Regions from separate parts of the Streptomyces sp. NPDC054840 genome, predicted to be linked through region 1. Evidence: riboswitches for the same ligand, from Rfam matches in the RefSeq annotation. Region 1 holds a riboswitch; the other holds the start of a gene.
The links. A riboswitch is a leader RNA that binds a small molecule or an ion and turns the genes downstream of it on or off. The one in region 1 is predicted to bind glycine.

Region 1 (8,285 bases):
TCTTGCTGATCGCATCACCGTGGACGACCTGCTGGAGGAAACCGAAGCCGCTCGGCCAGTCGGCGCCCCACTGCATCATCATGAGGCCGATCTTGTTGTCCTCGGTGAACTTCGGGACGCCCGCGTAGTCGCTGAAGTACTTGCCCGCCGGGAACTGCTGGATCTTGACCGTGATCCCGATCTTCTTCAGGGACGCCTGGATGGCCGTGGCCATGTCGACCTCGCCGGCGCGGTCGTTGCGCGCGGTGATGGTGGTCTCGAAACCGTTCGGCTGGCCGCAGGCGGTCAGCGCGGCCTTGGCCTTGGTCTCGTCGCCCTTGTCATCGGGGGTCTTGTAGGTGTTGAAGTCCACGTGACCGGGGATGTCGGTCGGCAGGACGGTGCTCGCGATGGCGCCGCGGATGGGGCCGCCGAAGGCGGTCTGCACCGACACCTTGTCGACCGCGTACTGGACCGCCTTGCGGCACTCCACGTTGTCGAAGGGTGCCACCTTGGTGTTCATCGCCATGTAGACCAGGCGACCACCCTCGGCGTTGTCGGTGTTGGGGTCCTTCGAGGTCAGCAGCTCGGTCTGGGTCTGCTGGGCCACACCGTTACCGACGATGTCGATGTGGGTGTTGCCGGCCTTCAGGTTGGAGTCGATCGTCTCCTGGTTGACCTTCAGCTTGACGACGATCTTCTCCGGGAGCTGCTTGCGCAGCGGGTCCGTGGAGGCGTCCCAGTTGGGGTTGCGGACCAGGACGGCCTGCTTGTCGTGCTCGTAGCTCTCGAACATGTACGAGCCCGAGGAGACGATGTTCTTCACATAGTCCGCGCCGTTGTCCTTGGCCTTCGGCACGGGGGCCGACTGCGGGTTGGCCAGCAGGTAGTCGAACTCGGCGAAGGGCTGCTTCAGCTTGAAGATGATCGTCTGGTCGTCGGGGGTCTCGATGGACTGCAGTCCCGTGTCGGACTTGTCCTTGTACGGGCCCTCGTACGGGGTCTCGTTGTTCTTGAGGTACTGCGCGAGGTAGTTCGGGCCGTTGGAGTGCACGTCACGCGCGAAGTTGCTGCGCTCGACCGCGTACTTGACGTCCTTGGAGGTGACCACGGAGCCGTCGCTGTACTTGACGCCCTTGCGCAGCTTGTACGTCCAGGTCGCACCGCCGTCGCTCGGCGTACCGAGGCCCTCGGCGAGGTCCGGGACCACCTTGTTGCCCTCGGCGCCCGGGGCGGGCGCGAAGGTGGTCAGCGGGCGGGCGTACAGCCGGCTGAAGTTGAAGACGAAGCCGTAGTACGTGTTGCCGGGGTCGAAGGAGTCGGGGGTGTCGGACGCCTCGTAGACGACCGTCCCGCCCTTCTTGTCCGAGGCGTTGACCACGGCCTTGACGGCGGCGTTGGAGCCGGCCGACTTGTCGTCACCGCCGGTCTTGTCACCACCGTTGCAGGCGGAGGCGGTGAGGGCGACGGTGATGGCGGCGGCAAGCACCGCGGCTGTTCTCGACCTGCTTCTCATGGCGGAGTGATGCCCCCTGATTCGGAGTGATGGTGCGTACTGGCGGAGCCTCGGCCGGGTGCCCGAGAACGGGAGGGTCAGCGCGAGCTCTTGGGGTCCAGGGCGTCGCGCAGACCGTCGCCGAGGAGGTTGAAGGCGAGCACGGTGACGAAGATCGCCATGCCCGGGACGACCATGAACATCGGGTCGACCTTGTAGTAGGCCACGGCGGAGCTGAGCATTCCGCCCCATGAGGCCTGCGGCGGCTGGATGCCCACGCCGAGGAAGCTCAGGGAGGCCTCGAAGAGGATGTTGGTCGGGATGAGCAGCGTGGAGTAGACGAGGATCGGGGCCACCAGGTTCGGCAGGAGCTCCCGGAAGACGATGAAGGGGCCGCGGGCTCCGAGACTGCGCGCCGCGTCGACGAACTCCCGCTCGCGCAGCGAGAGGGTCTGGCCGCGCACGATGCGTCCGATGTAGGGCCAGCTGAAGAAGCCGATCACGAAGATCAGGACGCTGATGTGCAGCGGCAGCCCGTCGAGGCCGAAGGCACCGCCCTGGAGGGCGGCCGAGATGGAGATCGCGAAGAGCAGCAGCGGGAAGGCGAGGAAGGTGTCCATCATGCGGCTGATCACCGTGTCGGCCCAGCCGCCGTAGTACCCGGCGATGATGCCGAGCACGGAGCCGATGAACACCGAGACCACGGTCGACCCGAAGGCGACCAGCAGGGAGACCCAGGAGCCCTCCAGGATGCGGGTGGCGATGTCGCGGCCGAACTTCGGCTCCACGCCGAGCGGGTGCTCCCAGCTGATGCCGCCGAAGGAGCCGACGGGGGTGGCCAGGGAGGGGTCGATGAGGTCCTGGTGCAGGGCGTCCGGGTCCAGCCCGAACATCCACTGGATCGGCTGCGAGAGCATGGCCAGCACCACCAGCAGCAGCACGACCATGCCGCCGGCCAGCGCAACCTTGTCCCGCTTGAGTCTGATCCACGCGATACGGCCGAGCGAGCGCCCCTCGATCGCCTTTCGCGGAACCTCGGAGGTGGCCACGGCTGCGGGCTCGGCCGCGCTCATGTCCTGCAGTGGTGCCGTCATCGTGGTGGGACCCCTCTCGGCCGACATTGGCCGGCCCATGCCCGCCGCTGTGGCGGCTTGGTTCAATCGGCGTCGCTGGTGGTGCGATTGATACGAAATATGCCGGATGTGCACGTGAAGAGCTGGCGTTTGTGAGATGGACCGGCCTTCGGTGGGGTGGAGTCTTCAACGCCCTCTCAAGCGCCCGCCAGACCCCCCGGGGATGTGATGCGCAACCGTGATCTACGCCTACACCTTCCGTTATCCGAACCCCGGGACCTGTTGAGCGGTGAAACACCGCCCGTTCGGCACGGAACGGACATCTGACCCAACTGCCCTTCCAGGCATGAATCCTGGGCGGATCCAGCGGATACGCCGAAGGCCGCACCGATGGGGACCGGTGCGGCCTTCGAGAGGGATGAGTCCATATGCGGATATCGCGCGGGGCGGACGCCGGGCGAGTACGGCCGGGTGGGTACGCCCGAGTGGGTACGGCCGGGTCGATGCGCCGGGTCAGTACGTCGGCGCCTGGCCCTCGCGGTCGTAGAAGGGGCGGGTCTGCGCGCGCAGCCACATGGCGACGGGATCGTGCTCGTCCCCGAGCGCGACCGTGCACACCGGGACCCCCTCGGGGACCACCCCGACCGACTGCCGCATCATCTCCCGTACGGATTCCAGCGCGGGCGCGGAGGCGTCGTACAGGTCGAGCCCGACCGCGAGGTACGGGGAGCCGAGAGCGGGCTGCACCCACGCGCGGCGCAGCGACCGCACGGCCGGGGTGCGGTGCGCGTGCTGGGTCAGCAGCCCGTAGAACTGCGGGAGCTCGATCGCGGGCTCCGACAGGCGCAGTGGGCCGGCCGGCATCCGGTCCAGGCCCGTGGCGATCCGGCGCAGGTCGGCCCACGGCACGCCGAGGCCGCCGCCCTGGGCGTGCGGGTTGAGCCACAGGCCCCAGCGGTCCGGGTACAGCGCGCGGGCGATGTCCCGCCCGGTGACCACCTCGTAGCCCCGGTTCCAGCCGCTTGCGGCCAGCTCCTGGGGGGAGGTGACGCAGGGCGCGTAACCGAGGCTCTCCACCTCCATACCGCCGTACTGGGCGTCCGGGGAGCCCGGCTGCCCTTGCCAGAGCAACATCCACAGCCGGCCCTCGGAGAGGGCGTGCAGGAGTGCCTCGTAACTCTCGTAGCGCCCGGGAGTCACCTGGCGCATCATGTGCTCGACCTGCCCGGCCGCGGCCGTGCCTGACGCACTCACCCGGAACCCCTCTTCGTCCGCCCGTCGCTCCACGCGTGTCCTCCGAACCGGCAGTCGCGCGTGCGGCCAGGAGATGTAACCAGCTTAAGCGGCCCTACGGCAGGTAGAAGGGGCGTACGCGCTCACGAATCCAGTCCGTGACCGGGTCCTGGGCGGCGTCCAGCAGGATCAACTGCACCGGCCACGGCGGCGGGACACGGGTCAGGGCCCGTCCGAGGGCCTCCATCGGCGCGCTCTGCGTCTCGGGTTCCCATCCCACCAGGCTGACACCGACGAATAGCTGGGGCGCCCCGCCCTCGATGCTGGCGAGGCAGCGGTGCGCCGCGGCGACCACCCCGGTGGCCCGGAACTCCTCGGTGGCGGCGGCCAGGAAATCCACCGGGTCGTCCTGCCAGTCGGGCTCGTAGAGCCGGACCCGGCCGCCGGTGGCCGGGCCGTCGAGCGGGGTCCGGCCGGTGCGGCAGAGCTCCGCGACGGCGGGCGGCGGCAGCGGTACGCCGACGGCGCCCTCGGGGTTGAGGGCGATGCCGAGCTGCGGGGGCAGGCCGCGGGCGAACTCGACGGCGGGGGCCACCGCGAAGTCCATGCCGGGGCCGACACAGGCGAGGAACTGGGCCTCGGAGCTGTAGACGGGGACGTACGCCGCCCCGCCGATGTCCATGGTGGGCAGGTCGAGGCCGCCGGACGTGGGGCCGCCCCCGCCCGGCAGCGGCACCCACACCTGGCTGCGCCCGAGGACCTCCAGGATCCGCCCCCCGGCGTCCGGCTGCCCGAGCGCCGCCCCGAGCACCTGCTCGAGCTCATTCCCCGGCCAGCCGCTGCCCTGCATCTGCCCCTGCCTTCGCCTTGTCCCTCGCGTGTCGACCCGCAGGGTACCGGCCCCGCGTGCCGCGCCGTTGCCGGGGGGCGGAGCCCGGCAAGGCGGCAGCCGGACTCAGGTGGTGAACGCTATGCGGGTCACCGTCGCCGCCGAGCGGCGGTCCAGCAGGGTCACCGAGGCGCATCCGGCGGGCGGGCGGCCCGCTTCGGCCTCGCGGAGCAGCCGGGTCACCGCGCCGCGGTGGCGGGCGAAGGCGTAGGCGGAGACCCGGCGGCCGCGCGCGGCCTGGCCGGAGAGGGCCTCCTCGGGGCTGCTGTCCAGCAGGATCAGGTGCAGCGCCCGGCCCCGGCGGTGCGCGGCGGCCGCCAGCAGGCCGCGTACCCAGGTCTGCGTGCCGCAGTCGTGGACGACCACGGAGGCCCCGGAGCGCAGGACCCGCCACAGCCCCCAGTAGTGCGCGGCGCGCACCAGCGGCCGGTACACCGCGTACGGCAGCGCCGTCGGCATGCGGCGCTCCCAGCGCTCACGGGTGTCCTGGGAATCCACCGCCCCGCCCTCGGCGGCCGCCCGCTTGATCAGCGTGCTCTTGCCACCGCCGGGGAGTCCGGACACCACGACGATGTCGCCGGCCGCGAAGCCGAGCGGGTGCGGGGCGGTCGCGGCCGGTCCGCGCAGGTCACGTACGAGGCCGAGGCCGGTGTCGGCCGCCCTCCCGCGCCCGCGCGCTCCGCGCTGCGCGGGCACCGCCTCCACGGTTCCCGTCGTCGTCACCACTCCGAATCTCCGCACAGTGTTCGCCTCCCCCGATTCGGGTCACCAGGACCCTTGCCCACTGAGTGTAAAGAGACGGTAATCCGGCGGCCCCGGTTCCGGTCGGGCCCTTCGGAGGGCCGTACGAACTTTCGGACCCCGCCGCCCGTTCTCGGGCATGGCGTGCAATGATGTGCGCCATCTGGACCAACTGCATACCGGCCGCTTGAATCCGCGCGGGAGAGTCCCGGCACGCCGCAAGGCCGTGCGCGGGCGCCGAAGGAGCAAGAACCTCCCTTGAATCTCTCAGGCCCCGTACCGCGTGGATGAGGCAGATCTGAAAAGCGAGCTGCTGCGCAGCTCCACCCAAGGTGCAAGTCGATGAAAGAACCGGCGATCCGTTGATCGGCGGAACTCTCGGCGAACCTCTCAGGTTCCGATGACAGATGGGGAGGAACGTCCTCGTCATGTCATGTCGATGCCCTGGGACCCGGGAGCCACACCCATGAGCACTGCCCCCCGCCTGACCGCCCTCGATGCGCTGCACCGCTCGCTCGGTGCGACCATGACCGATTTCGCGGGCTGGGACATGCCGCTGCGGTACGCCAGCGAGCGCGAGGAGCACAACGCCGTACGGACCAAGGCCGGTCTCTTCGACCTGTCCCACATGGGCGAGATCACGCTGACCGGCCCGGAGGCCGTCAAGGCCCTGGACCACGCGCTGGTCGGCAACATCTCCACCGTCGGCGTCGGCCGCGCCCGCTACACGCACATCTGCCAGGAGGACGGCGGGATCGTCGACGACCTGATCGTCTACCGCCTCGGCGAGACCGAGTACATGGTCGTCGCCAACGCCTCCAACGCCCAGGTCGTCCTGGACGCCCTGACCGAGCGCGCCGCCGGCTTCGACACCGTGGTCCGCGACGACCGCGACGCGTACGCGCTCCTCGCCGTGCAGGGCCCCGAGTCCCCCGGCATCCTGGCGTCCCTGACCGACGCCGACCTGGACGGCCTGAAGTACTACGCCGGCCTGCCGGGCACCGTCGCGGGCGTGCCCGCGCTGATCGCGCGTACCGGCTACACGGGCGAGGACGGCTTCGAGCTGTTCGTCGCCCCCGAGCACGCCGTGGAACTGTGGCAGGCGCTGACCAAGGCGGGCGAGGGCGCCGGCCTGGTCCCGGCCGGCCTGTCCTGCCGCGACACCCTGCGCCTGGAAGCGGGCATGCCGCTGTACGGGCACGAGCTGACCACCTCCCTCACTCCGTTCGACGCGGGCCTGGGCCGGGTCGTGAAGTTCGAGAAGGAGGGGGACTTCGTCGGCCGCGCCGCGCTGGAGGCCGCCGCCGAGCGCGCCGCCACCAACCCTCCGCGCAAGCTCGTCGGTCTGATCGCCGAGGGCCGCCGCGTCCCGCGCGCCGGGTTCCCGGTCGTCGCCGGCGGTCAGGTCATCGGCGAGGTCACCTCCGGGGCCCCGTCCCCGACGCTGGGCAAGCCGATCGCGATGGCGTACGTGGACGCGGCGCACGCCGCGCCCGGCACGTCCGGCGTCGGCGTCGACATTCGCGGTACGCATGAGCCGTACGAGGTCGTGGCGCTGCCGTTCTACAAGCGGCAGAAGTAGCCCCACGCACCACGTCCGCCGTCCGGGATCCCGGACGGCGCCGTCTCAGTACCCAAGACCGCAGTTCGTATCCACTCCCCCGCATCCAGGAGAATCAGGTCATGAGCAACCCCCAGCAGCTGCGTTACAGCAAGGAGCACGAGTGGCTGTCGACCGCCGAGGACGGCGTCGCGACGGTCGGCATCACGGAGTTCGCGGCCAACGCGCTCGGTGACGTCGTCTACGCCCAGCTCCCCGAGGTCGGCGACACGGTGACCGCGGGCGAGACCTGCGGCGAGCTGGAGTCGACCAAGTCGGTCAGCGACCTGTACTCCCCCGTCACCGGCGAGGTCGTCGAGGCCAACCAGGACGTCGTGGACGACCCGGCGCTCGTGAACACCGCCCCGTTCGAGGGTGGCTGGCTGTTCAAGGTGCGCATCGCGGAGGAGCCGGCCGACCTGCTCTCCGCCGAGGAGTACGCCGCGCTCACCCACTCCGACAACTGACACCCCAGGGGATCCTGATGTCTGTTCTCAACACCCCCCTGCACGAGCTCGACCCGGACGTCGCCGCCGCCGTCGACGCCGAGCTCGCGCGCCAGCAGTCCACCCTGGAAATGATCGCGTCGGAGAACTTCGCTCCGGTCGCCGTCATGGAGGCCCAGGGCTCGGTCCTGACCAACAAGTACGCCGAGGGCTACCCGGGCCGCCGTTACTACGGTGGCTGCGAGCACGTCGACGTGGTCGAGCAGATCGCGATCGACCGCATCAAGGCGCTGTTCGGCGCCGAGGCCGCGAACGTCCAGCCGCACTCGGGTGCGCAGGCGAACGCCGCCGCGATGTTCGCGCTGCTGAAGCCGGGCGACACGATCATGGGCCTGAACCTGGCCCACGGCGGTCACCTGACCCACGGCATGAAGATCAACTTCTCCGGCAAGCTCTACAACGTGGTGCCGTACCACGTCGACGAGACCGGCGAGGTCGACATGGCCGAGGTCGAGCGCCTCGCCAAGGAGTCCAAGCCGCAGCTGATCGTCGCCGGCTGGTCCGCCTACCCGCGCCAGCTGGACTTCGCCGCCTTCCGCCGCATCGCGGACGAGGTCGGCGCGTACCTGATGGTCGACATGGCGCACTTCGCGGGCCTGGTCGCCGCCGGTCTGCACCCGAACCCGGTGCCGCACGCCCACGTCGTCACCACCACCACGCACAAGACCCTCGGCGGTCCGCGCGGCGGTGTCATCCTGTCGACGCAGGAGCTGGCCAAGAAGATCAACTCCGCGGTCTTCCCGGGTCAGCAGGGCGGCCCGCTGGAGCA
Region 2 (6,744 bases), on a different contig from region 1:
GCCGTAGTCGATCAGACGCTTGGCGATGTCGTCCACGCTCACGCCCGTGGCCTTCGACAGCGGACGCAGGTCGATGATGCACTCGTGCGCGACCAGGTTGCCCGGGCCGGTGTAGAGCACCGGGTAGTGCGGCTCCAGGCGCTTGGCGATGTAGTTGGCACCGAGCACCGCCACCTGGGTGGCGCGCTTGAGACCCTCGCCGCCCATCAGGCGTACGTACGACCACGAGATCGGCAGGATGCCCGCCGAACCCCACGGAGCGGCCGAGATCGGACCGACGCCCGTCTCCGGGCCCGCGGTGGGCTGGAGCGGGTGGTTCGGCAGGTACGGGGCCAGGTGCGCCCGGACACCGACCGGGCCGACGCCCGGGCCGCCGCCGCCGTGCGGGATGCAGAAGGTCTTGTGCAGGTTCAGGTGCGAGACGTCGCCGCCGAAGTGACCCGGCTTGGCCAGACCCACCAGGGCGTTCAGGTTGGCACCGTCGACGTAGACCTGGCCGCCGGCCTCGTGCACCTGGGCGCAGATGTCGGCGACGTGCTCCTCGAACACACCGTGCGTCGAGGGGTACGTGATCATCAGCACGGCGAGCTCGTCGCGGTGCTGCTCGATCTTGGCGCGCAGGTCGGCCGCGTCCACCTCGCCGTCGTCGGCGGTCTTGACGACCACGACCTTCATGCCGGCCATCACGGCGCTGGCGGCGTTGGTGCCGTGCGCCGAGGACGGGATCAGGCAGACCGTGCGCTGCTCGTCGCCGTTCGCGCGGTGGTAGGCACGGACGGCCAGCAGGCCGGCGAGCTCACCCTGGGAGCCGGCGTTCGGCTGGATGGAGACCTTGTCGTAGCCGGTCACCTCGCAGAGACGTTCCTCCAGCTCGTTGATGAGCGTGAGGTAGCCCTCGGCCTGCTCCACCGGCGCGAAGGGGTGCAGCTGACCGAACTCGGGCCAGGTCACCGGCTCCATCTCGGTGGTCGCGTTGAGCTTCATGGTGCAGGAGCCCAGCGGGATCATGCCGCGGTCCAGCGCGTAGTCCTTGTCCGAGAGCTTGCGCAGGTAGCGCAGCATCGCGGTCTCGGAGCGGTGCTGGTGGAAGACCGGGTGCGTCAGGTACGCGTCCGAGCGCAGCAGCCCCTCGGGCAGGGCGTCGGCCGTGGTCCCGTCCAGCGCCTCGATGTCGGCGGTGACGCCGAAGGCGGCCCAGACGGCCTCGATGTCGGCGCGCAGGGTGGTCTCGTCGCAGGCGACGGAAACCAGGTCGGCGTCGACCTGGAACAGGTTGACCCCACCCTCGCGGGCGGCGGCGGCGACCTCGGCGGCACGGCCCGGCACACGGGCGGTGATCGTGTCGAAGTACGAGCCGTGGACGATCTCCACCCCGCCGGCCGTCAGACCCGCGGCGAGCAGGGCGGCGTAGCGGTGGGTGCGACCCGCGATCGTCCGCAGGCCGTCCGGGCCGTGGTAGACGGCGTACATGCCGGCCATGACGGCGAGCAGCACCTGCGCGGTGCAGATGTTGCTGGTGGCCTTCTCACGGCGGATGTGCTGCTCGCGGGTCTGCAGCGCGAGGCGGTAGGCCTTGTTGCCGTCCGCGTCCACGGAGACGCCGACGAGGCGGCCGGGCAGGGAGCGGGCGTGCTTGTCCTGGACGGCCATGTAACCGGCGTGCGGTCCGCCGAAGCCCATCGGGACGCCGAAGCGCTGGGTGGTGCCGACGGCGATGTCCGCGCCGAGCGCACCGGGGGAGGTCAGCAGGGTCAGCGCGAGCAGGTCCGCGGCGACGGCGACGATCGCGCCGAGCGCGTGCGCCTGGTCGATGACCGGCTTGATGTCCCGGACGGCACCGGAGGCACCCGGGTACTGGACCAGGACGCCGTAGATACCGCGCTCGGCGATCTCGGCCGGGATGCCGGCGGAGAGGTCGGCGACGGCCACCTCGATGCCGATCGGCTCGGCGCGGGTCTCGATGACGGCGATGGTCTGCGGCAGCGCGTCGGCGTCCACCAGGAAGACGTTGCCCTTGGACTTGCCCACGCGGCGGGCCAGGGTCATGGCCTCGGCGGCCGCGGTGCCCTCGTCGAGCAGCGAGGCGCCCGAGGTCGGCAGCCCGGTCAGCTCGGCGACGACCGTCTGGAAGTTCAGGAGCGCCTCGAGGCGGCCCTGAGAGATCTCCGGCTGGTAGGGCGTGTACGCCGTGTACCAGGCCGGGTTCTCCATGACGTTGCGGAGGATCACCGGCGGTGTGAAGGTCCCGTAGTAGCCGAGACCGATCATCGGGGAGAGGACCTGGTTGCGGTCGGCGAGCGAGCGGAGCTCGGCCAGCACCTCGGCCTCGGTACGCGCCTCGGGCAGGTCGAGCGCCTCGGCGGTCTTGATCACATCCGGGACCGCGGCAGCGGTCAGTTCGTCCAGGGAGCCGTAGCCCACCTGGGCGAGCATCTTCGCCTGCGCCTCGGCATCCGGGCCGATGTGGCGCTGTTCGAAGGGGATGCCTCGCTCCAGCTGGGAGAGCGGAATGCGGTTGGCGGTCATGTACGGAGGCCTCCTGGTCGTATGACCTGCGAGGGGCACCACGGCGCGGGCACCCGGACGGCCTCCCCCTCTGTCATCTGCACCTGAGAGTTTCACCGGAGTCACGGGGGTCTCCCGGGGATCCGGCTTTCACCGTCGGTGAGGAGGGGGACCGGCACTGCGCCCGGTACCCGCCCTGCTTTCCAGAGTGGCCTCGTCCGTGCGGTACGTATGCCTGAGAGATTCCGGGGAGGATTTGCTCCTTCGGCGCCTCCGTCTTGTTCACTCGGAGGACTCTCCCGCACAGGGTCGACAGCCGTTCACCAGCGTACCAGCGCGGATCTGGACCCTCCCCGAGTGGCCTGCGCTACGGATATGCACTTCTGTAGTCATTACGGAGCAGTTGCGACCTTTTGGAGGGACCGTGCAGACCGACATCGATCCGCGCAGCCTGATCGGCCGCAAGGCGTTGGACCGCAATGGCACCAAGATCGGCACGATCGACGAGGTCTACCTCGACGATGCCACGGGCGTCCCGGAGTGGGCCGCGGTCCGGACGGGGCTCTTCAGCCGGGACGTGTTCGTCCCGCTGGAGCCGAGCGAGCTGGTGGGCGACACCCTGCGGGTGCCCTTCGAACGCGCCCTGATCAGGGACGCCCCGGACTTCGGTGTCGGGCGCCACCTCTCCCCCGAACAAGAGCTGCAGCTGTACCACCACTACGGACTGGACACGACCCTGCCGGCGGACTTCAACCGCGACTTCGGCCGCCTGGCGGGTGACGAGAGCTAAGGGGAGCCGGGCCGTCCCCCGGGGTCGTCCCCCACCAGCGGCAGCGGATCGGACGGCTCCAGCTCCGGGTCGTCCACCCGGAAGGTCCGCACCCGGCCGGGCTCCGATCCGGGCTGCTCGAACCGCACGGTCACCCGCCCGACCCCGCTGCCCTGCACCCAACCGGGCCCGTACACGGCATGCCGCACGTCGCTCCCGGCCGTCCACCGTCGTTCGGGGGCCTGCTCCGGCTCCCCGGGCGGCTCCGCGGCCCCGTGGGCGCCCTCGGCCTCCGCCCCGGCGACACCGGCCGCCACGGCCTCCCCTCCGGCCCCCTGCGTCCGCTCCGTCCCCTCGACCCCGTCCGTCCCATCGGTCCCTACCAACCTGGCCGACCCGTCCGACCCGTCCGGCTCAGCCGCGAGCGACTGCGCGAACAGGTCCTCCTGCGTGTAGTCCGCCAGCCCGCTGACCCCGACTCCGAGCAGCCGCACCCCACCCGTGGTGTCCACGCCCTCCAGGAGCCGAGCCGCCGCCTCCCGCACCACCCCGGGGTCGTCCGTGGGCCCCCGCAGGGTCTCCGAACGGGTCAGCGTGGAGAAGTCGTACCGGCGCACCTTGAGCACGATCGTGCGCCCGGAGTGCCCCGAATCCCGCAGCCGCTGCACGCACCGGTCGGCGAGCCGCTGCACCTCGCCGCGGATCCTGACCCGGTCGTGCAGGTCCACGTCGAAGGTGTCCTCCACCGACACCGACTTCGCGTCCCGCTCCGCGACCACCGGCCGGTCGTCCAGCCCGAGCGCCATCCGGTACAACCCGGCACCGGCCGAGCGGCCGACCATCCGGACCAGCTCGTCCTCCCCGGCCTCCGCCAGCTCCCCCACCGTGGTGATCCCGGCCCGGCGCAGGTGCTCGCCCGTGGCCGGCCCCACCCCGGGCAGGGTCCGTACCGACATCGGCGCGAGCAGCTCGCGCTCCGTCCCCGGCTCGATGAGCAGCAGCCCGGCCGGCTTGGCCTCCTCGGAGGCCACCTTGGCCAGCATCTTGGACCCGGCCAGCCCCACCGACGCGCTGAGCCCGGTGGCGCCCAGGATGTCGGCCCGCAGCCGCTCCCCCGTCTCCCGCGCGCCGCGCGAGTCGAAGGCCACCCCGCCCGCCTCCAGGTCCACGAAGGCCTCGTCCAGGCTCAGGGGCTCGACCAGGGGCGACAGCTCCCGCAGCATGGCCATCACCACGTCGCTGACCTGCCGGTAGAGACTGAAGCGGGGAATCAGGTACGCGCCGTTCGGGCAGAGCCGCCGCGCCTGCCCCATCGGCATCGCGGAGTGCACCCCGAAGCGCCTGGCCTCGTACGAAGCCGTGGCGACGACCCCGCGCGGCCCGAGGCCGCCGACGATGACGGCCTTGCCCCGCAGGCTCGGCTTCGACGCCTGCTCCACGGAGGCGTAGAAGGCATCCATGTCCAGATGCAGGATGGTCGGCGCGGCTCTCACAGCCCGATGCTGCCCTACGCCACCGACAACGTCTCGGCTCGGGTCAGACGGCCCGGTTGCGGCGGGCGGCCAGCTCGTCCGCGGGGTTGTGCCGGACCAAAGTCTCGCCGGTGTCCACACGCTCCCCGTGCAGCTGCGACAGCGCGCTCTCGACGTCGCGCCACACCACGCCCACGGCGATGCCGAAGACGCCCTGCCCGCCCTGGAGCAGACTCACGACCTGATCCGGCGAGGTGCACTCGTACACGGTGGCGCCGTCACTCATCAAGGTCATCCGTTCGAGGTCCGAGAACCCGCGGTCCTGCAGATGCTGGACGGCCGTGCGGATGTTCTGCAGCGCCACCCCGGTGTCCAGGAACCGCTTGACGATCTTGAGGACCACGACGTCGCGGAAGCTGTAGAGCCGCTGCGTCCCCGTCCCGTACACGGCCCGCACGCTGGGCTCCACCAGCCCGGTCCGGGACCAGTAGTCGAGCTGCCGGTACGTGATGCCGGCCGCGGCGCACGCCGTCGGCCCGCGGTATCCGACCTGCTCGGGCTCCGGGTCACCGCTCACCGGCCCGACCGGCGTCGACTCCGGCTGACGGCGCGCGGAACCGACCGCACCGCCGTGCAGCGGGTACGGCCCTGCTTCACTCCGTACGGGGGTACCCCCGGTCGTACCGTCGCCCGTGATCCTCACGCCGACCCTCCGTCCTCGACCTGCCCACCTTGAAGGTAGGCAGTCACCAGGGGTGCGTCAACGATCGCCACACTCGGCACGCCGAGTGATAATCACCCTGAGAGTGGTTTCCCGTATCCCTTTGCGGGGAAAGGCTAATCGAATGCGCTGAAGATCCCCGAGGACGACGCGGCCGACATCTCACTGCGGGCCGGTACCGAAGTCCTCCGGCGAGATCTGGTCAAGGAACTCGCGGAACTTCTCCACCTCGTCCTCCTGCTCGTCCGGAATGGCGATTCCGGCGTCGTCCAGCACGCCGTCACTGCCGTAGATCGGCGTCCCTGTCCGCAGGGCGAGGGCTATGGCGTCGGAAGGTCGCGCACTCACCTCGACCCCGCTGGCGAAGACGAGCTCCGCGTAGAAGACGCCCTCCCTCAGATCCGTGATCCGGACTTCGGTGAGCTCCTCGCCGATCGCCTCCAGCACGTCCTTGAACAGGTCGTGCGTCAGCGGTCGGGCAGGGGCCATCCCCTGCTGTGCGAAGGCAATGGCGGTCGCCTCCCCTGGACCGATCCAGATGGGGAGGTACCGGTCGCCTCCCACTTCACGCAGGAGCACGATCGGTTGGTTGGAGGGCATTTCCACCCGGACACCCACAACGTCGAGCTCGTTCACACAGCAACCCTAGGACCTGCTCGGCAGGTTTGGGTAGTCGGGCCCCCCACCTCAGGGCAGCCGGACCCCGAGAGCGGTCTGCACGAGGGCCTCGTGGAGCCGTACGGAGAGCCCCGCGAGCTCCTTCAAGGTGGCCTCCGCATGAGCCCTGGTCTGCGGGTTGCGATGCCTGCGCAGCGGTGCCACGACCTGCTCCACCAGCCCAGCCTCGCGGTCCGCGGCGGCCTTCATCGCTCGCAGGTGGCGCGGCTCCAGCCCGAAGCGGCCCAGGTCGGCCACCAACCGGGCCACCGTCACCGCCTCGGCGTCGAATCCGCCGTCCGCCCCCTCGGAGAGCAGCCCGTACGACTCCCACTCGACCAGCTGAACCTCGTCCACCCCGGCGGCCGCGAGCAGCTCGGCACGGCCCACCCGGGCCACCGTGGAGCGCTCCCGCCCCACTTCGCCGTAGACGGCCGCCGGTCCGGACGGATCGGTCGGCGCCCCGAGCGCGCCGGGCGCCGGGATACGGATCTGTTCGCCGCGGGCGAGCGCGTCGAGCTGCTCGCGGATGACCTTCAGCGGCAGGTAGTGGTCGCGCTGCAGACGCAGGATGCGAGCGAGCCGCTCCACGTCGTCGGTGCTGAACTTGCGGTATCCCG

Region 2: another riboswitch for glycine. It lies ahead of gcvP (aminomethyl-transferring glycine dehydrogenase); the one in region 1 lies ahead of gcvT (glycine cleavage system aminomethyltransferase GcvT).

What each region holds. Positions count from the first base shown of each region.
Region 1 covers NZ_JBSGZP010000270.1:525-8,809, reverse strand. The annotation lists gene ACWGIU_RS20035 (ABC transporter substrate-binding protein) at 1-1,495, opposite strand, end outside; gene ACWGIU_RS20030 (ABC transporter permease) at 1,573-2,568, opposite strand; gene ACWGIU_RS20025 (enhanced serine sensitivity protein SseB C-terminal domain-containing protein) at 3,061-3,801, opposite strand; gene ACWGIU_RS20020 (enhanced serine sensitivity protein SseB) at 3,896-4,630, opposite strand; gene ACWGIU_RS20015 (AAA family ATPase) at 4,736-5,392, opposite strand; glycine riboswitch at 5,599-5,702, shown strand; gene gcvT (glycine cleavage system aminomethyltransferase GcvT) at 5,877-6,992, shown strand; gene gcvH (glycine cleavage system protein GcvH) at 7,094-7,477, shown strand; gene glyA (serine hydroxymethyltransferase) at 7,495-8,285, shown strand, end outside.
Region 2 covers NZ_JBSGZP010000374.1:180-6,923, reverse strand. The annotation lists gene gcvP (aminomethyl-transferring glycine dehydrogenase) at 1-2,526, opposite strand, end outside; glycine riboswitch at 2,719-2,817, opposite strand; gene ACWGIU_RS24105 (PRC-barrel domain-containing protein) at 2,930-3,295, shown strand; gene ACWGIU_RS24100 (DNA polymerase IV) at 3,292-4,767, opposite strand; gene ACWGIU_RS24095 (MerR family transcriptional regulator) at 4,811-5,449, opposite strand; gene ACWGIU_RS24090 (bifunctional nuclease family protein) at 5,630-6,103, opposite strand; partial or broken gene ftsR (transcriptional regulator FtsR) at 6,155-6,744, opposite strand, start outside.